One region of the Virgibacillus kimchii genome, then DNA from elsewhere that is predicted to be linked to it. Evidence: riboswitches for the same ligand, from Rfam matches in the RefSeq annotation. Region 1 holds a riboswitch; each other region holds the start of a gene.
What was found. Region 1 has a riboswitch for S-adenosylmethionine ahead of ACZ42C_RS12300 (PLP-dependent aspartate aminotransferase family protein). Riboswitches for the same ligand answer to the same signal wherever they lie in the genome.
Positions count from the first base shown of each region.

Region 2: it holds a riboswitch for S-adenosylmethionine, as region 1 does, so the genes downstream of both, metA (homoserine O-acetyltransferase MetA) here and ACZ42C_RS12300 (PLP-dependent aspartate aminotransferase family protein) in region 1, are expected to answer to the same signal.
Region 3: it holds a riboswitch for S-adenosylmethionine, as region 1 does, so the genes downstream of both, ACZ42C_RS00875 (methionine ABC transporter ATP-binding protein) here and ACZ42C_RS12300 (PLP-dependent aspartate aminotransferase family protein) in region 1, are expected to answer to the same signal.
Region 4: it holds a riboswitch for S-adenosylmethionine, as region 1 does, so the genes downstream of both, ACZ42C_RS13730 (DUF2292 domain-containing protein) here and ACZ42C_RS12300 (PLP-dependent aspartate aminotransferase family protein) in region 1, are expected to answer to the same signal.

Region 1 covers NZ_AP043951.1:2,549,996-2,555,134, reverse strand. Annotated here, with positions in the region: gene ACZ42C_RS12305 (DUF4097 family beta strand repeat-containing protein) at 1-298, shown strand, start outside; gene ACZ42C_RS12300 (PLP-dependent aspartate aminotransferase family protein) at 402-2,120, opposite strand; SAM riboswitch class I at 2,230-2,348, opposite strand; gene ACZ42C_RS12295 (hypothetical protein) at 2,736-2,933, opposite strand; gene ACZ42C_RS12290 (DUF4181 domain-containing protein) at 3,045-3,302, opposite strand; gene ACZ42C_RS12285 (hypothetical protein) at 3,539-4,081, opposite strand; gene ACZ42C_RS12280 (hypothetical protein) at 4,331-4,720, opposite strand; gene ACZ42C_RS12275 (hypothetical protein) at 4,884-5,139, opposite strand, start outside.
Region 2 covers NZ_AP043951.1:2,710,269-2,715,407, forward strand. Annotated here, with positions in the region: gene ACZ42C_RS13025 (DUF4349 domain-containing protein) at 1-100, opposite strand, end outside; gene ACZ42C_RS13030 (aminoglycoside 6-adenylyltransferase) at 280-1,161, shown strand; gene metA (homoserine O-acetyltransferase MetA) at 1,262-2,170, opposite strand; SAM riboswitch class I at 2,245-2,347, opposite strand; gene ACZ42C_RS13040 (hypothetical protein) at 2,654-3,109, shown strand; gene ACZ42C_RS13045 (hypothetical protein) at 3,215-3,523, shown strand; gene ACZ42C_RS13050 (CoxG family protein) at 3,783-4,241, shown strand; gene ACZ42C_RS13055 (hypothetical protein) at 4,248-4,415, opposite strand; gene ACZ42C_RS13060 (phosphoribosylaminoimidazolesuccinocarboxamide synthase) at 4,640-5,139, opposite strand, start outside.
Region 3 covers NZ_AP043951.1:134,408-139,546, forward strand. Annotated here, with positions in the region: gene gcvH (glycine cleavage system protein GcvH) at 1-111, shown strand, start outside; gene ACZ42C_RS00860 (toprim domain-containing protein) at 194-559, shown strand; gene ACZ42C_RS00865 (thioredoxin family protein) at 585-899, shown strand; gene ACZ42C_RS00870 (Uma2 family endonuclease) at 1,004-1,570, shown strand; SAM riboswitch class I at 1,935-2,044, shown strand; gene ACZ42C_RS00875 (methionine ABC transporter ATP-binding protein) at 2,132-3,163, shown strand; gene ACZ42C_RS00880 (methionine ABC transporter permease) at 3,153-3,821, shown strand; gene ACZ42C_RS00885 (MetQ/NlpA family ABC transporter substrate-binding protein) at 4,130-5,014, shown strand.
Region 4 covers NZ_AP043951.1:2,858,299-2,863,437, reverse strand. Annotated here, with positions in the region: gene ACZ42C_RS13735 (glycerol-3-phosphate dehydrogenase/oxidase) at 1-1,303, shown strand, start outside; SAM riboswitch class I at 1,513-1,623, shown strand; gene ACZ42C_RS13730 (DUF2292 domain-containing protein) at 1,828-1,974, shown strand; gene ACZ42C_RS13725 (MetQ/NlpA family ABC transporter substrate-binding protein) at 2,165-2,998, shown strand; gene ACZ42C_RS13720 (methionine ABC transporter ATP-binding protein) at 2,995-3,996, shown strand; gene ACZ42C_RS13715 (methionine ABC transporter permease) at 3,986-4,639, shown strand; gene ACZ42C_RS13710 (CoA transferase subunit A) at 4,652-5,139, shown strand, end outside.

The DNA of each region.
Region 1 (5,139 bases):
AACGTCCAACGGTAAAATTGAATTGAACCATGTGGAAGGGGATGTCACAGGCAAATCCAATAATGGGGCTATTTCACTTACAGCTGATGATTTGGATCGTGATATTAACATGGAAACAGATAATGGCAAAATCACGGTAAAGACGGAAAAGGAACCAACAAATGCGGTTATTGATGCCCGGACGGATAACGGAAGGATCACGGTCTTTGGAAACACAGATTGGGATACAGTGATTGGAAACGGGGAACACGAAATAAAATTGCGGACAAATAATGGAAGGATAACGATAGATAAATAGCCTTTCTTGTGAAAAACCTGTGTTAATTATATCAATCATTCATAGTAACAATAAAGAAGGCATACACCAATCTACACTGGTGTATGCCTTCCGTATTAACATTCTAATTCCCGGCAACCACGGTCGATGACTGTCCGCCACGCAGGCGATTTACTTCATCAAGCGGATTTTTCCCGGTGATTACTGTAATCCCCGCTGCGCGTGCATGGTCGATGGTTTCCTCATGTCCTTCAGGCTGTTCCACTAAAAGAACTTTGCCCTGCTTATTAATAAACTGTTCTATCGTACCTGCCGGCAGCTTTGCGCCATTGACCCATACAGCATCTACCTGGTCCACTTCTTCAATGCCGGAAACTTCTTCCGATTCCCCGATGGATACCAGCTTGAAGCCAAATGCTTCCAGTTTGGTTGCTGTTTCTCCGGCCTTGTCAGCTTCTGCCACGGCAATCACTTTTTGCCTTGGTGCGCCTTCACTGCGGTCAAATGGAGAGGAGAATAACCAGTTGGAAGCTGCTTCCTCTGATACCTCGAATACCGCTTCTTCACCGGTTGCCTTGGCAATTCCCTGATCCAGTGTATAGAGAACGTCCTGTATTGATTCCAGGCCGACAGAGAGCCGTACAAGTTCCTCTGTTACCCCGCTTGAAGCCAGCTGGTCCTCATTTAACTGCTGATGCGTTGTGGAAGCAGGGTGGATAATCAGCGATTTCGCATCACCCACATTGGCTACATGCGACCATAGCTCAATATTGTCAATTAATTTTCTTCCTGCTTCTCTGCCGCCTTTAATGCCAAACGTGATAATGGAGCCAAAACCGCCACGTAAATATTTTTTCGCCAGTTCATGGGATGGATGCTCTTTCAGGCCGGGATAATTCACCCATGCAACAGCGGGGTGTTTCTTTAGATATTTCGCTGTTTCCAGTGCATTTTCATTGTGACGCTCAATACGTAAATGCAGTGTCTCCAGCCCTTGTAAAAATTGAAATGCATTTTGCGGGCTTAATGATGCACCAGTATCCCTGAGCAGCTGTACCCGTAATTTGGTGGCAAAGGCTGCTGGACCTACATCGACAAAACGAAGTCCGTTATAGCTTTCATCCGGCTCGGTGAATCCGGGGAATTTTCCATTGTCCCAGGCAAAACGGCCGCCATCAACTACTACACCTCCAATGGACGTACCATGTCCGCCAATCCATTTTGTTGCGGAATGAACGATGATATCCGCACCCCAGTGAATTGGTTTGGAAAGTGGGGCAAATGTGTTGTCAATGATTAAAGGGATACCGTGTTTATGGGCAACTTCCGCCACCTTTTCCACATCAAAAATGTACAGGCTTGGGTTTGTAATGATTTCCCCGAAAATTGCTTTTGTTTTATCGGTGATGGCTGCTTCAATGGCGTTAACATCTGTGCCGTCGACGAGCTTTACATTTACGCCATAGCGCGGTAATGTATGAACGAAAAGGTTATACGTTCCGCCGTACAGATTACTGTCGGCAATGATTTCATCGCCGCTTTTAGCCACATTTAAAATGGCATAGGTGATCGCAGCCATTCCGGAAGCTGTAGCTACCGCAGCAACCCCATCCTCCAGTTGAGCCACCCGCTCTTCAAAAGCGCCGACGGTAGGATTCATGATCCGGCTGTAAATATTACCCGGTTCTGCAAGTCCAAATAAATTCTGTGCATGCTCCGTATCACGGAAAACATAGGATGTCGTTTGATAGATTGGCACCGCCCGGGAACCTGTAGTAGGATCCACTTCCTGGCCACCGTGAAGTAATACTGTTTCTGGTTTTTGGTAATGAAATTGAGACATGAAAAATTCCTCCTTGAGTTGTTTGTTTTTAATTAAAGTTATCTGGAGGAAGACGAGTTAAATATAAAAACCCTCTTCCTAAGAAGAGGGTGTTATGTAACCGGTCCTCCTCTTATCTTCCAGATCGGACTTGATCTGTAGGATTTAGCACCGTAAAAAGCAAGTATTACTTGCCTTCAGGTTGCCGGGCTTCACAGGGCCTATTCCCTCCACCGCTCTTGATAAGAGATTTAATTTTTTAGATTACGATTATTATAGGATTAAAGTTGCGGGTTTGTCAAGGGTTATTTTGAAAGGTTTTTTTTTCGATGTACTCTTTCCGAATAAATTTGAAGAAATATAACGAGGCTCGACAGCGGATGTTACATAAAAGTCTGATCAACTAATCTCTTTTAGCCAAGTCTTCCAGCCAATCAGTTACGATTCTGCTAAGAATAAATGAAATTACAAACGCTAATATAAGTGAAATTAAACCTATAAAGAAGGAGAGGGCTCTATCATAAAAAAATAGATCCGCTATGTAGTTGACTATACGGAATAAAATCAGGAAAATAACTATAAATGAAACTACATTAATAAGTGGTCTAAATTTAAGTTTCATGCTTGTTACTCCGCTCAATAATCTTTTATTTTCTCTAATAAAATTTTTGTACAAGCAACAATTAGCCCAGCGAGTAATATCATTCCCGAATAAATAGGTTGTAGGTGGGTTTCGGCAACCCCTCCCCAAGGGAAGATAACCTGATTTATTATAGGGAAAATCCAAAAATTTAAGATGTAAAATCCTAACATTGTCCCAAGGATTAGTCTCATTTTATATTTCCCCCTTTCAATAACAATAAACTTTATTCAAGTATTTGCCCGATAGTAGATTAAGCCTGTTCTGCTTCTCTCCAGATAGCCAAGACACCTCAAAAGATTAAATTATAATGTAAGACCAAGCAAGTTATAATTAACAACGATTACAGTAGCAATTACGACCAAAAGCATTTCAGTTATTGTTAAAATGAATTGTTTTGGTTCTTCTGCGTATTTCCATTCAAAAAATGCTCTTACGATGTAATCACAAACGCTTAAAAGGACTACTACAATAACAATTAGGTAAATTGAAATATTAGGATTATTTATTACATACCCAAGGAAAAATAAAAGGATAATCATAGTGATAATCCTTAACCCCAATCAACTTTTATACAACTCGTTTATATGATTATATGAAAAAGGCTTTCTTCTTACTTTCTCTATTTTGAGCGTTTTTCTTAATAAACGTTTAACTATAGTGATAATGATAGCCATAATTAATATAATTATTCCGAATTTTAACCAGATCATATTATCCCTCTTAAATATTAACATCCAATACTTGAAAAAATACAACAATTTATGGTGGACCGAATTCTATAAGTTTGTTAATCCTTTTAGTTTATTTCATTAATTGAAACCGCTTCAATTAAAGTTGTAAAGTATGTTTGAACGACGTTATTACTATTTCGAATTGCATCGCTACGGAAAATCAATAGTATTGCCTCATAATCATCCTCTAAAAACTCAAAATTTATTCCTATTTGTACAGAGTTATTCGCTAGTACCTGATTAAAAGTACCGTCTTGTTCATCAATCTCAATCGCAACGTTGGTTTCTTTCTGTTCATTTGCATGTTCGGTCGCGGAAGAGCTAATTTCATTAGTTGACGAGGAGGTGGATTGATTGTGATCATCTGAAAAATTATAAGCTTCATTTATAAAAATATGATTTTCTTCTAAAGCCAAAGAACTATGATTTATTATTTCGGCAGTTATGTAATAGTTATTATCATCCAGCTGCTCAATGTTTAGTATATTAAGTTCCACATCCTCTTGTTTTACAATCATTTCATTTTCTTCTGATAAAAAATTTGTCATTATTACAGCAACAATAACAATAATAAATCCAGTGGTGAAAAGAAAGGTTTTCTTGCTCATAAGTTTCCTCCCTTGTATGTCTGTCCTGACTTTTGCCATAAGTCTTACATACGGTTGATTAAAAGGTAAGAAGGGTATAATATTTCATTATCAGATCAATAAACGGCTTAAGAAGATTGAGATACAATATAAAATAAATTTAAGCCCCCCAAAAAAATTAATGTTGAAGGGCTTAGGTTAGTATTCCCTTTTTACAGATTTTCTTCCAGTTCGGCCTCTGGCTTCTGAAAAGGACGAGTTAACGTTTTATTATTGGTATACTATAGTGTAATTAAACCCTTGTGTAATTGGATCAACATTTGTACCTTGGGCCATTATCAATAAATAATCATTGTTGTTTCTTAGACTTCCTGAATCAAATAATCCAATTTCATCAATCACTTCTCCATATGCAGTTTCTTGTCCTTCGACAGTGTCGTAATAGGTATATGTGTCATTACCAGTTTCTGTTTCTGTAGGCGCAGTGAGCGCTTCGTATGATGAAAAGATTTTACTACCTGGTTCAACCCAAACTAGAATGGCTCTTCCGATATTACTTAAAATGTTACCACTGGTAATACCAGCATACTCTCGACTCCAAAAAATACCATCTACATTTTCTGATCTATTGAAGATTTCAACATCATCTGCAATTGTCAACGGTTATTTTGAAAGAGTTTTTTGCGATGTACCCTTCTTTTAGTTTTGCTAACAAAAAAATAAAGGTCATATTTTTGTGAAAAGTTACATTGCCTCGATATTTTGATCGAAATAGGATGAACAAAAGGTTTGAAAAATAACGCCTAAAAAGGCCCTGCGTATTCTATTTAGAATTATTCACATTTTGTCTCTTAAGCGATTTAAATAAAGAAATAACAAGTAATAAAATAGCTAGAAGTTTTAATAACTCAACTGGCAAAGATAAATAAAAAAAAGCTGTGGATACAACGATATCCAACTCCTGCAAATAAAAAATAAGTTCATCTGAATATAAAATGTAAATATAGGAACTAACTTTGTCTATCAAAAATATTAGGAAAAACCAAAATGTAGCCTTATAAATAGGAGAGCCAGCTTTT
Region 2 (5,139 bases), 160 kb from region 1:
CAGCATCATCTGTCCCCTGCTCCTGATCTTCATCGTTGCAGGCTGCCAACAGCAAACTGATACCAAAAACAAGCACCAGAATCATTATGAATTTTTTCAAATTGACCACCCCATTCTTCTCTTTGTAATACAGTCGAAATTTACTGAAAAAAGTTACGCATAAACTAAATAAAACCCTGTATTTCTTCTCTCTCTATTACGGCGAAACTATATCCCGTATGGTAGAATAAGAACTAACTGAAAAATCAGCCAGCAACAGGTGAACCGGGAGGAGTTTTCATGAGAACAGAAAAAGAAATGATGGACCTGATCATCGATACCGCAAAAGCTGATCACCGGATCAGGGCAGCATACATGAACGGATCAAGAACAAACCCGCACGTCCCAAAAGATATTTTTCAGGACTATGATATAGTGTATGTCGTAACGGAAACCGCATCCTTTATCAGAGATGAGAATTGGGTGAACACATTCGGAGATTTGCTAATGATGCAGGAGCCGGATAGAAATGATAAAGCCACTGGTAAACCAGTGAACATCGATCGTTCTTACGGTTACTTAATGCTATTCACTGATGGAAACCGAATTGATCTTCACATAGAAACAAAAGAAGTCACGAGGGAAAACTATGTAAATGATAAACTGACCATCCCCCTGCTTGATAAGGATCATATCCTACCGCAAATTCCCGCTCCCACGGATATCGATTATCACATTAAAAAGCCTGTATACGCAGCATTTCATAGCTGCTGCAACGATTTCTGGTGGTGCCTGCAAAACGTGGCCAAAGGATTGTGGCGGGATGAATTGCCATATGCAAAGCAAATGTTTGAATATGAAATCAGGTCAAGACTTGATGAAATGGTATCCTGGTGGATTGGAAATGAGCATGATTTTGATGTTTCATCAGGGAAAATGGGCAAGTATTTTAAACGGTATCTGCCCGAATCACATTGGAAAATGTATGTAAAAACCTACGCCAGCCACAATTACGAGTACTTTTGGAAATCTATTTTTATTACATGTGAGTTATTTAGAACCCTGGCAAAGGATCTCGCTGTTCAGTGGGGCTTTACCTATCCTGAAGAAGATGACAGTAACATGACGAAGTACCTTCAACAAGTCAGGCAATTACCACCTGATGCGGTGACAATCTTTTAACCAGACATTCCATCTATTTGTGCTTCCCGCATTATATAATATAAAAGACCGCTTATGAATCAGATTCATAGGCGGCCTTTTCATTTGGATCTGTTGCGGGTCAGTCCCATTCATAAGGCGTTTCCTGGTATACATAGTAATTCAGCCAATTGGAAAACAACAGATGTGTATGGGATCGCCACGTATTCAGCGGGCGTTTTTTTACATCATCATTGGGAAAATAGTGCTGTGGTACGGCAATGTCCACTCCTTTGGCTGTATCCCGCTGATATTCTTCTGCAAGCGTCTCAGCATCATATTCCAAATGGCCAGTCAACATAATATGTTTTTCATCCTTGGACATAATCATAAATACCCCTGCTTCCTCGGATGCCGACAGCACCGTAAGCTCAGGGTGGTTTTCCACTTCCTCCATCGACACCGAAGTATAGCGGGAATGCGGGGCCCGGTACGCTTCATCAAAGCCCCGGACGAGTTTTACCGTCGGATCGGTAACCTGATGATCAAAAACGCCAAAACATTTTTCCGGGAGGGCATACTTATCAATTCCATAATGATAATATAAAGCAGCCTGTGCTCCCCAGCAAATATGCATCACGGAAGTTACATTTTCTTTCGTCCATTCCATAATTTCCGTAAGCTCTTCCCAATAGTCCACTTCTTCAAATGTTAAATGCTCTATCGGTGCTCCGGTGATAATCATTCCGTCAAATCGCCGGTCTTTTATTTGGTCAAACGTCGAATAAAAAGTATCCAGATGTGACTTACTGGCGTTTTTTGATTCATGTGTAGCCATCCGAAGAAACGTCACATTTACCTGCAATGGCGTATTCCCCAGTACGCGCAGCAGCTGAAGTTCTGTTCTTTCTTTTTCCGGCATCAAATTCAGCAGGAGAATATTCAGTGCACGAATATCCTGGGTTCGTGCGCGTTCCTCATCCATGACAAATATTTTTTCCTGTTTCAGTTTTTCTGTTGCCGGCAATGCTTTCGGTATATTAATTGGCAATGTTGCTCTCTCCTTTATCATTGGTCATAAAAACAAAAAACCCCTTTTTGCTTTGATTGCCAAAAGGGAAGCCCGTTTTATCATTCAAAGCAAATGCTTTGTTGGTATTAGCACCTTACTGGACGTAGGTTGCTGTGACATCATTGAGCCAAGTCTCTCAGTCACTCTTAATAACTATTCAATTAGTAACAGTATATATGAAATCTCGCGAAATGGGAAGGGTAAATAAATTGTAATTATTTCTGAATAAAGATATAATTAAATCATCTTCATCATCTCTCTTCTTAAAATTACTTCCAGAAAAACTTCGATTTTTTTCTTTTCTTTTAAAAAACTCGCATTCGTTCGCCTTTTAGTGAATGTGTCAGCGTATCCATGAAAGTTTCAGCTAGCTCGAATCCACTTCTTAGATAAATACTTTCTTCACTTGCAACAATGCATCAGGATTATCGTGTTAAAATTAAATAATCAAGGAGTGATATTATGGCATCCATCATACAAGCAATCGCCTGTCCCCATTGCAACTGCTCTGCGACGGAGGATTTTTACTATAAAATGGGCGAGAAATTCATATGGTGTTTTCGATGTGGCTATTACTATGAAAAGATCCAGGATTATTACGACTCTGATAAAAATAAAATATATTATAAGGAAAATGAATACCAAGGGTATGGCATTTTTCGATTAGAAAAAGAAGATGAAGAATCACAGCAAATTATATTTCATGAGCCATTGAATGAAAAGGAAATCCATAGCTTTACACTGCAGATGCAGGAAGAAGGCGTGCTTCTGGAAAACAGCTATTTTGTTTTATTCGAAAACGGCGAATTTCAGTTTCTCGCCGGCAATCCGCCGGAAGATTTTTATTTGTCATTTGAAGATTATAAACAAAAACAGGAAGAAAACGGTAAAAATATTGTAACCATACTTCCTCTCTAAACGAGGAGAGAGATGATGAAGAAAGCAACTTGAATTTATCTTTTCAATCTGCGGTCAATCAATTATAATAATAGAAAAGGCGGTGAGCTCATGGAGGAACCAACGATGTTAAAACAAATTCTTGGTGCGTTAAAAGATCATTCAGAAAAGATGGATAAACAGTTCGAGCATTTGAATAACAGAATTGATGGTCTGGAATTAAGGATAGATAACCTGGAGTCAAGAATGGACAAACTGGAATCCAGAATGGATAATATGGAATTAAGAATGGAAACAGGCTTTGACCAACTTGGAAAAAAATTTGACGGCATGCGCGTGGAATTAACAGAAACCCGGGAAACGACAGACTTCGTATTAAGTAAAACCGCCCAACACGAGAAGAAACTCCATCAGTTTGAAAACCAGCACTATTAAGCCCCAGTATAATCAGGAACAGACCAAAACAATGCGGATATTTAGGCCTGTTCTTTTTTTATCATATACAGGAGAAACCTGAAGACATGTTGATGTTGAAGCTTTCTCTATATACCATGAAAAGATCGGAAAGCCACTTCCATAGGAATGGAGTCATAATTGGACATTGAAAAAATATAATAAGAAGCAGACAAGTTTCAGCTGGTGAAAAGACAGGGAATGAATAAAAATATACATGATGAAAAGGAGGAAAATCGTTATGCCAAGCGGAACATATCATGAAGAACTCCAATTACCTATTATGAGAGTATGGGATTTCGTTAGCGATATGAATAATTGGGCTCCTTTGGTTCCCGGTTATATTGACCATGAAATTATCAATGATAGAGAGTCCTATTGGGAATTTATGGGGGATATCGGAATTTTAAAACGGAAAATTAAGTTGCAGGTTACCATTACCAAATGGGAAAAACCCTCCAAAGTCACCTTTAATTTAGAAGGCAAAAATGAAAAATTTACAGGAAGCGGCTATTTTGAGGGGATTGCTTTGGACGAAGATAAAACACAAATGACCGGAAACCTGGATATTACAGCAACCGGCATGAAATCTCCAGTTATTAACCCTGTTCTGACGACATTTGTTCCAAAAACAGCTGAAGATCTAACCCAGGCGGTTGCCGAAAAAATCAGGGAAACAGAAAAAGAAAACATGGGATAACATACGCTATCCCATGTTTTTTTTACGCTCCCTGTCTAAACCCAAATAACCTCTTTTGAAACCCATGTTTTTTCCTTTTTTTGATTTCATATAAAGCTTATGCTCTTCCGCTCTTCTTCTCATGTTTCTCATATTGTCTTCAGCTATACTTCTGTAAATATCTTGATTCATCATATATCTAACCTTCCTTGTTTTAGTTTCTATGTATAGTTTACCCTGATTACTGTTTTTTCACTTCGGCACGAAGGTTGATTTTTCATACAAAAAATCCCCTGCTTTATCAGTAGGGGATTTTCCGTCTGAAGGCGGAGAAGGCGAAACAAGGATTTCATTCTTTCTGAAACAAAAAAGGGTAAAGAGATAATCCCCTTTGCCCTGTTTTTGTCAATTACCTTTCTTTATGGAGTGATTAATTTCTGTAATTCCAATGGCTCTATGTATTTCCCGTCCTTATAAGCCCTCATGTTGCCGCCGGAAATCTCGTCAATTAGCAATATTTGATCATTTGCATCCCTGCCGAATTCCAATTTTATGTCATACAACTCCACATCGTTTTCAGCAAGCGTTTCTTTCACAACGTCAGAGATTTTGACCGTAAGCTTTTTTAACGTGTCGTATTCCTCTCCTGTTAAAATATCCAGCATTTGCAATGCATCCTTATTGATCGGTGGATCTCCCCGCTCATCATCCTTTAACGTAACCTCTACAAAGGCATCCAGGGTTTGTCCTTCCTTCGCATATTTCCCGTAACGACGCAGAAAACTTCCAACTGCACGGTACCGACAAATAACTTCAAGCCCTTCCCCGAAAACTTCCGCCGGCTTTACCGTCATTGTGCGCTCCTCTATATCTGCATCGATATAATGGGTGGGAATACCATTTTCTTTCAGCTTCTCAA
Region 3 (5,139 bases), 1.8 Mb from region 1:
AACGAGTCACCATATGAAAATGCCTGGATGGTTGTTGTGGAACTATCCCAAGAGTCTGAATTGGATGATTTGCTGTCAGCGGAAGGCTATGAAGCAGAAATAAGTGAATAGTTAATTCATCGGTAACTACCTGGCTGGCGTTTACATGTCAGCCTTGTTTTTATTACTTATTTAGTAGGAGTGCTATGTCAGCATGATGAATGAGTCGGAAAAAATCATTATTGTGGAAGGGTTGACAGATAAAAGGGAGCTCGATAAAGTAATTGCCGAGGATCTTACGATTATTTGTACGAACGGTACACTTGGGGTGGAAAAGTTTGATGAACTTTTGGATGAATATGAACTGGATCATAAAGAAGTCTATATTTTGACAGATGAAGACGAGCCGGGTATAGAGCTCCGCAAACAGCTGGCACGGGAACTTCCGCATGCGGAGCATATTTATGTGAGCAGTGAATACCGGGAAGTTGCAACAACGCCCGGGCATGTTTTGGCAGCAGCACTTTTAGGTAAACACATAAAAGTGGATCCTTTTTTTCTGATTGACAGGGAATACTAGAAACTTAAAAGCAAAGGTGATTTTTTTGAAACAAGCAACATTAGAGGAACTGGAACAGAATGATTATTTATTATATATTTATACCCCTTTTTGCGGTACATGCAATCTAGCCAGATCCATGCTGGAAAAAATTGAATCTGTCCATCAGGAGGATGTTTTTCATGAAATGAACGCCTCTTTTTACCCGGAATTCATGCAGGAAAAAAAGATAGAAAGCGTGCCTTGCCTGCTTATCAAAAGAGACGGCAAGATACAAGAAAAAGTGTATACCTTTTATTCAATCCCCAATATTTATACGTATTTATATGAGTACAGACCGGAGATGTTTGCGAAGAATTAGCAGGTATTGTCTAAAAAATCCCTATACCTTTTTTTAATTTCTGCTGTAGACGGTTACAAATCGTGGTAAAATAAAATCAGCAGATAAAAAGTGAGGGAAATAAAATGAATCAATACCGAAGTGATTCAGTTTCCATTGAAGAATACTTTCAAATACGGGAAAACTCTGATGCTTTATTGGAATATATTGATGGGTTTATTTACATGTCGCCATCTCCTTCTACCAAACATCAACGTATAACCAGAAAACTGGAAGCCAAGTTTGGCGTTTTTCTTGAAGGTAAGTCATGTGAATTATTTCATGCGCCATATGACATTGAATTAAAAAGCGAAGAAATAGAAGATTCCAAAGTTGTCATTCCCGACATTAGTATAATTTGTGACAAGGCTGGTTTTACGGATGCCAGATATGTCGGGGTGCCAAATCTGATTGTGGAAATTCTCAGCAAGTCCAATCAATCACATGATTTGATTACAAAATTAAATATCTATATGAACTATGGTGTAGAAGAGTATTGGATTGTTAATCCGATGCTGGGTACCATAACTGTATACACGCTTAATGATGACAAAATGTATGAGCAGCATGACATAAAAACAAATACTGGAGAAATCACCTCTAAATTTCTTGAAGGTTTCAAGGTGGATATTGCAAATATTTTTAAAGATTAAATATGGCTCTCCGCTATTTAGTGTTGAGAGTACAGTCAGAAAGTAGAATCAAAGTCGATTTGACATGGAGCCTCTGCGGGCATGAATTATGAGCCAAGCCGCCAAGCATTAAGGAATGTTGGCTCACGCATTCGATGTTATCATGCCCGCTTCTCCAAATAAAATCTCCTATTCTAACTTCGATTCCCATACTAAAGAGCGAAGAAGATTAAATATTGTTTAGCGTAACCTAATATAAAATCCTGTGCAATAATTACTGGGATTGGATGTACAAATTTATTTATTTTTACGACAACAACTACTGATTGACACTTATAAGGAATAGTGCTATTATACTATTTATCATCCGAAATAAAATGTTCATCTCTTATCCTGAGCGGTGGAGGGGCTGGCCCTGTGAACCCGCGGCAACCTTCAAATCCTGAATTTGAAAGGTGCCAATTCCTGCAAAGCAATCGCTTTGACAGATGAGAGAACGTAAAGACCGATTATTGCGTCTTTCTGTTCTCCGGCAGAAAGGCGTTTTTGATTTTTTGGCCGAGATAAGTTAGGGGGATTACTGTGATATCCATCGAAGGGTTGAGTAAAGTATTTGCTTCAAATAAGAAAAAAATAACGGCTGTAGATGATTTGACCCTTTCGATTCATGAAGGTGAAATCTTTGGTGTCATTGGCTACAGCGGGGCGGGAAAAAGTACGTTTGTCCGCTTGCTTAACCGTCTGGAGGAGCCTACCGGCGGACGGGTAGTCATGGGCGAAAAGGAAATCACTGCATTAAACAGTAAAGAGTTATGCCTTGCCAGACAGGATATTGGCATGATTTTTCAACATTTCAATCTGCTTTGGTCCCGGACAGTGGAGGATAATATTGCTTTTCCGCTGGAAATAGCCGGGATTTCCAAAGCAGAGCGCAAAGAAAAAGTACAAAACCTTATCAATTTGGTTGGTCTTTCCGGCAGGGAAGAAGCATATCCTTCCCAACTGAGCGGCGGGCAAAAGCAGCGGGTCGGCATAGCCAGAGCTTTGGCAAATGACCCAAAAGTATTGCTGTGTGATGAGGCGACTTCTGCACTTGATCCGGAAACGACCAATTCCATTCTGGATCTGCTCGTGGATATTAATGAGAAGCTTGATTTAACGATTATATTGATTACCCATGAAATGCATGTTATTCGTAAAATCTGTAACCGGGTGGCGGTGATGGAAAATGGAAAAATTGTCGAGCAGGGTGATGTGCTCGATGTTTTCTCCAAGCCAAAGCAATTGGTGACAAAGAAATTTGTGGAACAGGTCATGGGGACAAATGATGAGGATGAGAGCATGGACTACCTGCTTCAAACATATGAAACAGGCAAAGTCGTCCGTCTCCATTTTGTCGGTGAAACAACCAATCAGGCCTTGATCAGCCAACTGGCCAAGCAATTTGATATTGAAATTAATATTTTGCAGGGGAAAATTACGCAAACCCAGGCTGGCGCATATGGAACTTTAATTGTACAGCTGGAAGGAAATGAAGAAGAAATAAATAAGGCTGCCCGTTTTATTCAGGAAGATACCTCTGTGGAAATGGAGGATGTCGGATATGATGGATAATTTCTTTTCCAATCTGGATGCCCAGGACTTGATTGAAGCAACTTATGAAACACTTTATATGACCATTGTTGCACTGGCAGGTACGCTCGTTCTCGGGATTATGCTTGGTTTACTGTTATATATGACAAATAAAGGCGGAATTTGGCAAAACAAGTATTTAAATATGATTACAGCTACTATTGTAAACGTATTTCGGGCAATTCCATTTATTATTTTGATTTTGTTATTATTTCCATTTACTAATTTACTGGTAGGAACCCTTCGCGGGCCCACTGCTGCTTTGCCGGCATTGATCATCGGGTCGGCACCGTTTTATGGGAGACTCGTGGAAATTGCTTTAAAGGAAGTGGATAAAGGTGTCATTGAGGCAGCAAAATCCATGGGGGCAAAAACTTCCACCATTATATTTAAAGTGCTGCTCCCCGAATCCATGCCTGCACTTGTTTCAGGCTTAACGGTGACAGCCATTGCCTTAATCGGCTATACTGCTATGGCCGGTGCCATCGGAGCAGGAGGACTTGGAAACTATGCTTATTACTTTGGCTTCCAGCGCAGGGACTGGGACATCGTGCTTGTTTCTACCATTTTGATCGTAATCATCGTGTTTCTGTTCCAGTTTATCGGTGATTTCATTACGAAAAAACTGGATAAACGTTAGAGACTAAAGGTGGAAATGCCCGTTTAGCGACGTATAGAGTGGACTGAGCCGCAGGAGATAAAGGAAACACGACAACGAAAGGAGTCGATGTTGACCAATCGGACGGAGGTGAAGGAAGTCTGGGACTGCGGTACAGTCGTTCCTCGCCCCACCGTAAAGACCCGCTATCGCTGGGCATTGGAGCTGGACGTGGCTAAATACCTTTGCCAAATTATCCAAAGCTTACAAGTTTTATAGTATGTTGAATAATGAATAATTAGGTGAATCCTATTTATCATAAAAAACACATCAAAGGAGAAGAATGACTTATGAAAAAAATACTAGTATTTTTATCTGTTCTATTAATATTATTCCTGGCTGCCTGTGGAGGAGATTCCGAGAATGACACCACGGAAAATGGCGCAGCTGATGATGCGGATACAACCGAAGATGAGGCAACTGAAGAAACAGAACCTGTGGAAATTACCATAGGCGCCTCCAGTACACCACATGCAGAAATCCTTGAAGAAGCGCAACCCCTGCTTGAAGAAGAAGGTATTACATTAAATATTGAAGAGTATCAGGATTATGTCTTTCCAAATGATGACTTGGCAAGTGGAGAACTGGATGCAAACTATTTTCAGCATATCCCCTATTTAGAACAGACGGTTAGTGATACAGGGTATGAATTGGATTATATTGATGGCATTCATGTTGAGCCGATGGGTGTTTATTCCCAGGGAATAGCAAGTGTGGATGAGATTCCAGACGGGGCAGAGGTAATTATTAGTAATTCTGTAGCAGACCACGGTCGTATTTTGGCATTATTTGAGTCAGAAGGTCTGATTACACTTCCGGAAGGCACTGATCCTGAGGAACTTTCTCTGGATGATATTGAAGACAATCCGCATAATCTGACTTTTTCACCGGATGTAGATCCTGCATTACTGCCTGAGCAATATTTTGCCGAAGAAGATGCGCTGGTAGCCATCAATACTAACTATGCGATTGATGCCGACCTTAATCCGCTTGAGGACGCATTGTTTATTGAAGGGGAAGATTCTCCATATGTGAATGTGATTGGTGTGCGTGCTGAGGACTTGGAGGATGAGACTTTGAATAAGCTGGTGGAAGTATTGCAATCAGAGGAAATCCAGAATTTTATTTTGGAAAACTATGATGGAGCAGTTGTTCCGGTTGGAGGAAACAACTAATCAGTGGTGGATTATTTCTCTGCAAATTGAAAGCATGGTATATTATACGCGAGAAATTAGCCAAATGTTTATGAATGACTATAACAATAAATGTCACAATCAATAATATGTTGTGTAATCGTATG
Region 4 (5,139 bases), 310 kb from region 1:
TATGACAAATGTGGGATTACGGGTGTATGATTTCCTTGCAGGAGTAAAACGGTCGGAAAGGAGGAAAATGCTCAGTCGTGATGAGGCATTGCAATTGGAGCCTCTTTTAAAAGATAAGGAACTTCTGGGAGCCGGTTATTATGTGGAGTACAGGACGGATGATGCCCGGCTGACGATTGAAGTGCTTAAAAAAGCGGTCGAACATGGGACACTTGCATTAAACTATGCAAAAGTAACGGACCTCGTATATGAAAATGGCACCGTATCCGGGGTGGAAATGGAGGACCAGTTATCTGGTAAAATACACGAGGTAAAGGCCAATCATATTGTTAATGCTGCAGGCCCGTGGGTGGACACCATCCGGGAACTGGATCAATCGAAAAAGGGAAAGACCCTTCAATTAACCAAAGGTGTCCATCTGGTTTTCGATCAGGCGCGTTTTCCGCTGACGCAGGCTGTCTATTTTGATACGCCGGACGGGAGAATGATGTTTGCCATACCACGGGATGGCAAAACATATGTCGGAACAACAGACACGGAATATGATAAAAATATTGCCAGTCCAGCGATGACGGAAAATGATCGTAATTATATTTTAAAATCCATTGATTTTATGTTTCCCGGGTTAAACCTTACTGACTCTGACGTAGAGTCAAGCTGGGCCGGTTTGCGTCCGTTAATCCATGAAGAAGGGAAGTCCCCTTCTGAAATTTCCCGTAAGGACGAGATTTTTATTTCCGACACAGGCCTTATCTCCATTGCCGGTGGAAAATTAACAGGGTATAGAAAGATGGCGGAGAGTGTGGTAAATGCGGTGACGAAAAGAATGGAAACAGGAAAGGAGCAGCTCAGCAGTTCCGGCACCAAAACGTTGCCGATATCCGGCGGGGAAGTCGGCGGTTCGGATGGTTTTCCCGGTTTCGTGAAAGAAAAGGTAAAAGAGGGTGTGGAAGCGGGCGTTGCGGAAGAGGATGCCAGGTTTATAGCAGAATTTTATGGTTCGAATGCACCCATGCTTTATGAGTTATATAAACAAGGAAAGGTGAAAAACAGCCGTTTGCAGCCGCTGACTTATGCCATGCTGCATTACAGCGTGGAATACGAAGGAGCCTGCAAACCAACAGACTTTTTCATCCGCCGCACCGGTGCATTATTTTTCGATGTTGACTGGGTCAACCAGGAGAAAGCCGCGGTAATGGAAGAAATGAAGGTAATGCTGAATTGGACGGAAGAACAGTCGGAGATGTATGAAGCGGAACTGGATCAGTTTCTTTATGAGGCAAAGCATCCGGTTGAAGAATGAAAATAGAGTCGGGTTCCTTCGCTAAAAATAGTTTGCATGTTATTTGGGTATTATTTATTTTTTTTAGTTCGTTCTGGGTGGAAGTTTTAACAGCAATGAAAGCGGGATTATTAGTGTACAGGAAAAAATAAAATGCAAATCCCCAGTTGACAACTAAAAATGAAACCGATAGAATAAACAGCATCATATTAAATTTAAATATTTCAAAACTCTTATACAGAGAGGTGGAGGGAATTGGCCCTGTGAAACCTCGGCAACCATTGATTTTAATTTCAAACGGTGCCAAATCCAACAGATTTATATTATCTGAGATATAAGAGGTTTTTGCTTACATATGCTGTAATGCTTCGACCTCTTATATATTAAGGGGTCTTTTTTCATGTGGTACTTCCTCAAGTGAGTACTGAGCCCTCTGTATAATTGTTCAAGGGAGGCGAGGCTGCGCGGAAATACATGCTCATTCATCAAAGTGCTGCTTGTAATTGGAATACTGCTTAAGAAAGGGTGAGGATGTGAGTCAGAAGGTGAAGAAGGGTACAGAAGAAAAAGAGAAATATGAAATAATTACAAATGCGCTGAAAGATTTACGGTTTGGAGAGATCAATATTACGATTCATGAAGGGAAAATTGTACAAATTAACCGGATTGAAAAACAGCGGTTTTCCAATTAAATAAACAGAAGCTGACCGGACAACTGGAGGCCTCTTGTATCACTGAATTGCTATGCAGCTTTTTAGTGATGTGAGAGGTTTTTTTAATAGCTTAATAGATGCAAAAAATTGTTCGGCCCAGTATATCTGTCCCAGGAAAAATCAGGCATAACCAATAACAAAAATTGAAGCTGACCAGGAGGTTTATTAGATGAGAAAAACATTCATTTGCCTATTGCTATTCATAACAGGTGTCGCTTTGGCTGCATGTGGTTCGACTTCTGCAAGTGAGGAAGGCAAGGAAATAACAATAGGGGCAACAGCAGGCCCTTACAGTGATCAACTGCAGGAAGGAATTATCCCCATTCTTGAGGAGGAAGGTTATTCCATTGATGTCGTGGAATTTAACGACTATATTCAACCGAATAATGCGCTGAATGAGGGGGAAATTGATGCCAATCTATACCAGAACCGTAATTATTTGAACAACTTCAATGCAGACCATGGAATGGATTTAGTTGTCCCTTTTGCAGTGCCGACAGCACCAATTGCCTTATATTCAGAAAGACATACTTCGCTTGAGGATGTGGAAGCAGGAATGAAGGTGACATTGCCGAATGACCCGGTGAACCTGGCAAGATCTCTTCATATGCTGGAGGATTACGGCTGGATTTCGATTCATGAGGAAGCGGATCCGATTACAGCTTCTGAAAATGATATTGAAGAAAATCATTTAGACCTGCAGGTGGAGCCAATCGATCCGGCACAAACACCAAGGTCTTTGGGTGATACTGATTTTGCATTTGTAAATGGCAATTTTGCACTTGCTTCAGGCTTGAAATTGGAAGAAGCGGTGGATGTAGAGAAGACTTCAGAGGATTTTCTGATCTATTTAACCGTACGTAAGGAAGATGAGAATGAAGATTTTGTGGAGGCATTAAGAAAAGCTTATGAATCCGAGAAATTTCTGAAATATACCAATGAGCACTTGCAAGGATATGTGAAACCGCCATATCAAGTGGAAGTGGAGGAGAGCACTGAATGATAAAAATCGTTAATGTAACAAAGCAATATGATAATGTGACAGCATTGGAAGCAGTTAATTTAACGATTCATAAAGGAGAGATTTTTGGCATCATCGGATACAGTGGAGCCGGCAAGAGTACATTGCTGCGGTGTCTGAATTTATTGGAAAGGCCGACAGAGGGAAAAATCCTAATCGATCAAAAGGATATGACCAGCCTTTCGGATAAGGAGGTAAGAAAAGAAAGGCAGAAAACCGGGATGATCTTTCAGCATTTTCATTTGATCAGTTCAAAAAAGGTGTATGATAATGTCGCATTTTCCTTGAAGGCAGCCGGAAAAAGCAAGCAGGAAATTAATCAGCGTGTACCGGAGCTGCTTGAAATGGTCGGTCTCAGTGAAAGAGCGGATCATTACCCTGCCCAGTTGTCCGGCGGCCAAAAACAGCGGGTTGGCATAGCGAGGGCGTTGGCCAATGACCCGAAAGTATTGCTCTGTGATGAGGCAACATCTGCACTGGATCCAACAACAACGAAATCCATTTTAAAACTGTTAAAAGATATCAATGAGAAGCTCGGAATTACGATTGTGCTGATTACCCATGAGATGTCGGTCGTGCAGCAGATCTGTCATCGGATTGCTGTCATGGAAAATGGAAAAGTGGTAGAGGCCGGAGAGGTGTATGACCTGTTTTCCGGTCCGAAAAGTCCTTTGACGAAGGAATTCGTGCAAACGGTCCATGCCTTGTCACTCCCTGACCGGCTGCTTGAGGGGAGAAAGGGATCAATTGTACAAATTATCTTCAGAGGAAAATCTGCCGAAGAAGGAATTATTTCCGAAACGTTGGCCAAGTTTCAAGTTGACATAAATATTTTGCATGGTCAAATTACGTATATTCAAGATCGTCCGTTAGGCACCCTCATTATTGAAATCGTAGGGGATCAAAAGGAAATAGACAGCACTATTGCATATATTACAAAGCGGACGAATCAGTTGGAGGTGCTTGCCGATGTCGCTTGATATGGTAAATGAATTCGGGCAGGCATTTTTGGATACGTCATGGATGATGGGGATTGCTGTATTCTTTGCGATTATCATTGGTGTTCCACTGGGGATTGCTTTATTTGTTACAAGTGAAGGGATGTTCTGGGAAAACCGATTTATGCAGCAGGTTGCAGGCACAATTATTAACATCATCCGGTCAATCCCTTTTATTATTTTGCTTGTTGTGCTTATTCCGTTAACCAAACTGATTCTTGGTACAACGATGGGCCCAACTGCCGCCAGTGTCTCACTAAGCTTTGCTGCGGTGCCATTTTATGCACGACTGGTGGAAAATTCACTGAGAGAGATTGATAAAGGAGTAATTGAAGCTGCGGAATCATGCGGTGCTTCCCCGTGGCTGATTATAAAAGATGTCCTTTTACCTGAAGCAAAATCGGGGATGATTGCCGGTTTAACCGTCACAGTCATCAGTTTATTAAGCTATTCTGCGATGGCGGGAATTGTTGGCGGAGGAGGGATTGGTGACCTTGCCATCCGATTTGGCTACTACCGCTTTCAAAATGAAGTCATGATCGCCACGGTTATTATATTGGTCATCCTTGTACAGCTAATTCAGTTTATTGGTGACCGTACAGCAAAAGCAGTAGATAAAAGATAGGGAGGAAGAAAGATGACGGAAACAATCGTGAAAGATACAGATATATCAAGGCTTTACGGATGGGAGCATCCTGATCACATGAGGGAGTTCAGAAAAAAGCATAAATCACTGAAAAAGAAGGAGAAGTTAACAACCCTGGAAGAGGCGGTAAATAGCGGAGTGAAGAAAGGGGATTATGTTGTATTTGGCGGCATGGGTTCTGTCAGAAATCCCATTGCTGCAGTGCACGAAATTATTCGTCAAAAAACCGGGGATCTAACCATTGGCACAAAGGGATCCCAGCATGATTGGCAGTTATTGGCCGCAGCCGGCAATGTAACAAAAGCAGAGGTGTCCTATGGATTCGCCGATGAAGTGCGCGGGCTTGCCCGGCCGGCGAGAGCAGCTGTGGAGTCAGGCCGTTTAAAGGTATTGTCGGAAACAACCAATGCGGCATTTCAATGGAGATTTACGGCTGCCATGAAAGGCCTTTCCTTTTACCCAACCCGGTCCTCACTCGG